Regions from separate parts of the Mycobacterium sp. 2YAF39 genome, predicted to be linked through region 1. Evidence: predicted binding sites of a transcription regulator. Region 1 holds the regulator's gene; the other holds the start of a gene.
The links. Region 1 encodes LexA, which represses DNA repair genes until DNA is damaged. Its sites were predicted from a motif close to CGAACANNTGTTCG; they were not measured.
Positions count from the first base shown of each region.

Region 2: a site for LexA is predicted at 967-980, ahead of AB4Z42_RS04190 (error-prone DNA polymerase). Genes of this name have one in related genera too.

Region 1 is NZ_JBFREZ010000007.1:254,402-256,584, forward strand. It holds gene AB4Z42_RS21065 (LysM peptidoglycan-binding domain-containing protein) at 1-318, opposite strand, end outside; gene lexA (transcriptional repressor LexA) at 526-1,233, shown strand; gene AB4Z42_RS21075 (LGFP repeat-containing protein) at 1,230-2,183, opposite strand, start outside.
Region 2 is NZ_JBFREZ010000001.1:830,473-832,655, reverse strand. It holds gene AB4Z42_RS04190 (error-prone DNA polymerase) at 1-953, opposite strand, end outside; gene AB4Z42_RS04185 (DUF899 domain-containing protein) at 1,072-1,758, shown strand; gene AB4Z42_RS04180 (ATPase) at 1,755-2,183, shown strand, end outside.

The DNA of each region.
Region 1 (2,183 bases):
CGTCTCGCCCATCTGGACCTGAACCACCGCGAGGCGGTCCGGAACCGGCGCCGACACCCCGACCACCCCGCCGAATTGAGCCACCAGCCCGAGCCACACGGTGATACCCGCGGCGACCAGCGAGAGCAGCACGGTGGCCATCGGTGTGATCGGGCGCCGCCGATGCGACGTGCGCGACATGCGGACGCCCGAGCTCCGGTACCGCACCGGTGCGCCGGCCGGCCGCCGTGAGGACTGCCGCCGCCGTGCGGGGACGGGCCGGATTCCCGGCCTAACCACGGGTGCTGCCTGGATTTCCCGCGTATTGAGAATCGTCATCTTCCTACCTTCCGGTCCGGGTTGTTCGCTCTTGTGTTCGAACATACTCGCTCAGGTGTTCGATTAATAGAACATGTGATCGAACTGTTGCCAAACGATATCGGGACCCTCCGACAAGTCCCGCGCCCCGATCTGCGGACTCGGCGGAATGCGACACGCCTCGAACACATGTTTGATTTATCGGCTCCCGCGGGCTAGATTCGCGCCATGGATTCCAGCAGCGATGCCCCGGGCGGCACGGAAAGCACCGGCGGACGCGGCGGGCTCGACACGGGTCTGACCGAGCGTCAGCGCACCATTCTCGACGTGATCCGCGCCTCGGTGACCAGCCGGGGCTATCCCCCGAGCATCAGGGAGATCGGCGATGCGGTCGGGTTGACGTCGACCTCGTCGGTGGCTCACCAACTGCGCACGTTGGAGCGCAAGGGCTATCTGCGCCGCGATGCCAACCGACCGCGCGCAGTCGATGTCCGCAGCGCTGAGGACGTCGCAGCGGCTTCGGTCGTCACCACCGATGTGGCGGGGTCCGACGCCCTACCGGAGCCGACGTTCGTACCTGTGCTCGGCCGCATCGCCGCCGGCGGGCCGATCCTGGCCGAAGAGGCCGTCGAAGACGTCTTCCCACTGCCACGTGAGCTGGTCGGCGAGGGCTCGCTCTTCCTGCTCAAGGTGGTGGGTGACTCCATGGTCGACGCGGCCATCTGCGACGGCGACTGGGTGGTCATCCGTCAGCAGAACGTCGCCGACAACGGTGACATCGTCGCCGCGATGATCGACGGCGAGGCGACGGTGAAGACGTTCAAACGCACGCGCGGTCAGGTGTGGCTGATGCCCCACAACCCCGCGTTCGATCCCATTCCCGGCAACGAGGCTGCGGTGCTGGGCAAGGTCGTGACGGTCATCCGCAAGGTCTAGCGGGGCTCGTCATCTGAGACAAAGCCGTTCACCCGCGCGAGTTCTTCACTCGCGAACCAGATTTCGGCACTGGCATCCTCATACATCGCGCTACCCGGCGCCCAGTACACGCCCGACCTGGTGTTCGCCTTGATCGGATAGCCGTCCGGCGCCTCGTTGAGGTCGTCCAGCGGCAGCTGGAAAGCTACGCGCGGCTCGGGTTCGTCGATCTCGATGCGGGCGTGACGCCCGGTATCGGTGAGCGGATCGCGCGCGACGACGGGGGGAATGGTGAGAACACGGGTCGGTGCGGTGTCGACCGCATCGGTATCTTCGTCATCCTCGATCTCGTCAACCTCGGCGGGAGGCTCTTCCTCCTCGACGTTCGCAGGCGCTCCCCACGGGTCGTCGTCCGCCGAGCCGAACTCGTCACGATGTGCGAAGTCGTCACCATGCGTGAAGTCGTCATCGTGCGCGTGATCGGGTGTTAGGTCCTCACCACTTGGCATGTCGTCGCCATGGGGCAGTGAGCCCAGACCCTGACTGGCGTAACGGTCGCCGAACATCGCCGCGGCGTATTCGTCGTCAGTGGTAGCCCGCTCAGACCCGCCGACACTGCCGTAGGCGTGTTCGGGATCGCCGCGGAACCTCGCATCGTCCGATACGTAGGAACCGTCCGGCGCGAAGGGGTCCTCGCCCTTGCGACGCCGCAGCAATGTCGCCAACAACACGACTCCGATGAGTGCCACCAACGGCACCAGGGCCAACAGCCACCACCAGCTGAACTTGAACCACTTGCTGCCCTTGGAATCTGATGAGGCCGAGGTGCCCGGCGCTTCAGGCGCCTTCTGTCCCGGCACCTCCAGACCCGACAACTCGGAAGCCAGATTCCCCGGCTCCGTGTTGAATTCGCTCGTCGAACGATCCCACGAGACGACGCCACCGCTGAAGCGCTGCGTGATGACGTCACC
Region 2 (2,183 bases), on a different contig from region 1:
ATCTCGGGGCGATGCGCGAAATACCGCGCCATCTCCGCCCCCGACCGCAGGTGCGAACCCCCCAGCGGGGCAAGGTAACCGGCAGCCTCGTCCATCGAGTGCCGAGCCCGGATCGCACCCATGGCCATGGCCAGCCTGCCGCGGGACGGTTCGGCGAAGTGAGCCGCGGTGGTGGCGACGACTCCGAGACCGAACCTGGGTGCCAGTTCGGCCAGGACCTCGTTGCGCTCGTCGTCGCAGGGATGCCCGTGATGGGTGAGCTCGATGCTGACCCGGTCGCGGCCGAACCGGTCCACCAGGTCGGCAAGCGCCTTGGTCGCCGCCTCCGGCCCACCCGACGAAAGCGCCTGGCGGACATGTCCTTTGCGGCATCCGGTCAGGATGTGCCAGTGTCCGGCCGCGGCCTCGGTCAACGCGTCGTAGTCGTAGTGCAGCTTGCCCTTCTCACCGCCGGCCAGATGCGCCTTCGCGAGCTCGCGCGACAGCCGCCGGTATCCCTCCGGACCGCGGGCGAGCACCAGCAGATGCGGCCCCGGCGGGTCGGGGTCCTCGGTCCGGTCGCCCCCACCCAGCGACAGTTCGGCGCCGAACACCGTCGAAATGTCCAGTTCCCTGGCGGCCTCGGCGAAGCGCACCACGCCATAGAGGCCGTCGTGATCGGTCAGCGCGATGGCGCGCAGGTCGAGACGGACAGCCTCCTCGACGAGTTCCTCCGGCGTGCTGGCACCGTCGAGGAAGCTGTACGCCGAGTGCGTGTGCAGTTCCGCATACGGCACTGCTGAGGCGGGCCGATCGATGCCCTCCGCCTGGTAGGCCCCACGCTTTCGCGACCACGCCGGACTGTCGCCGCCGTCGCCGATCTGCTCGTCGATAGGCCAGCCGGCATGGCGCGGTTTGCCGTTGAGCACCCGCTCCATTTCCGTCCAGCTCGGCGGCCCCGTATGCCAGCCCACCATCACAGTGTATCGAACACATGTTCTAACAGCATCTCGGCGGAGGATGATCCGGCAGCGATGATTTCTGCGCGGGGATCCGGTCTACACAGGGAGCACACCGGAAGAGGAGGCCCGCATGACGTCCGCCCTGCCCCCAGTCGTCGACCAAGACGCCTGGCGCACCGCACTCGATGACCTACGCAAGCGGGAGAAGGCCGCGACGCGTGAACTGGACGCGATTGCCGCGCAGCGCCGTCGCCTGCCCATGGTCGAGATGCCCGACTACACGTTGATCGGCGAGGACGGCCCCGTCCGTCTGGTCGACGTGTTCGACGGCAAATCGCAGCTGATCGTCTACAACCACATGTGGTTCGACAACGAGGAGTGGCAGTGCCCCGGCTGCACCGGCCTCACGTCGAGCTGGACCCGACTGGAGTTCCTCGGCTACTTCGACGCCCGCATGGTGATCGTCACCAACGGGCCGATCGACGACGCGCTCGCCTACAAGGCCAAGGTCGGCAACACGATGGTCTGGTATTCATCGTCGGAGAGCTCCTTCGGCGCCGACGTCGACGCGGGCCCCGGCGAGGGATTCGCGGTCAACGTGTTTCTTCGCGACGGCGGCAAGGTCTACCGGACCTGGCACACCGACGGCCGCGGGACCGAGCAACTCACCCATACGTTCCCGCTGATCGACCTGCTGCCGTGGGGCCGCCAGGAAGACTGGCAGGACTCCCCCGAAGGCTGGCCGTCCGGCCCGGCCTGGTCACATTGGCCCGATACACCGGAGATCGCAAAGGCCTACGGAAAGGGCGCCGAATGACCGGCACAAGCGAGGAGCGCTACGTCGTGACGAGGACCATCGCCGCCGACCCCGCGAAGATCTTCGCGGTGCTCGCCGACCCGACCCGCCATAAGGACACCGAACCCGGCGACTGGGTCCGCGACGCGAAGGACACCGAACCCATCACGGCCAGCGGCCAGATGTTCGCGGTCAACATGTTTCTCGAGCAAGCCGGTGGCCACTACGTAATACACAATCTGGTCACCGAGTTCGAGCGCGACAAGACCATCGCGTGGCTGCCGGGCCAGCTGACCGACGACGGCGAACACAGCCCCGGCGGTTGGTGGTGGCGATACGACTTGGCTCCCAGCGCTTCCGGTACCGAAGTCACTATGACCTACGACTGGAGTGACACCGAACAGCAATTCCGCGACACCGTCGGGGTTCCCGTGTTCGGGCAGGAT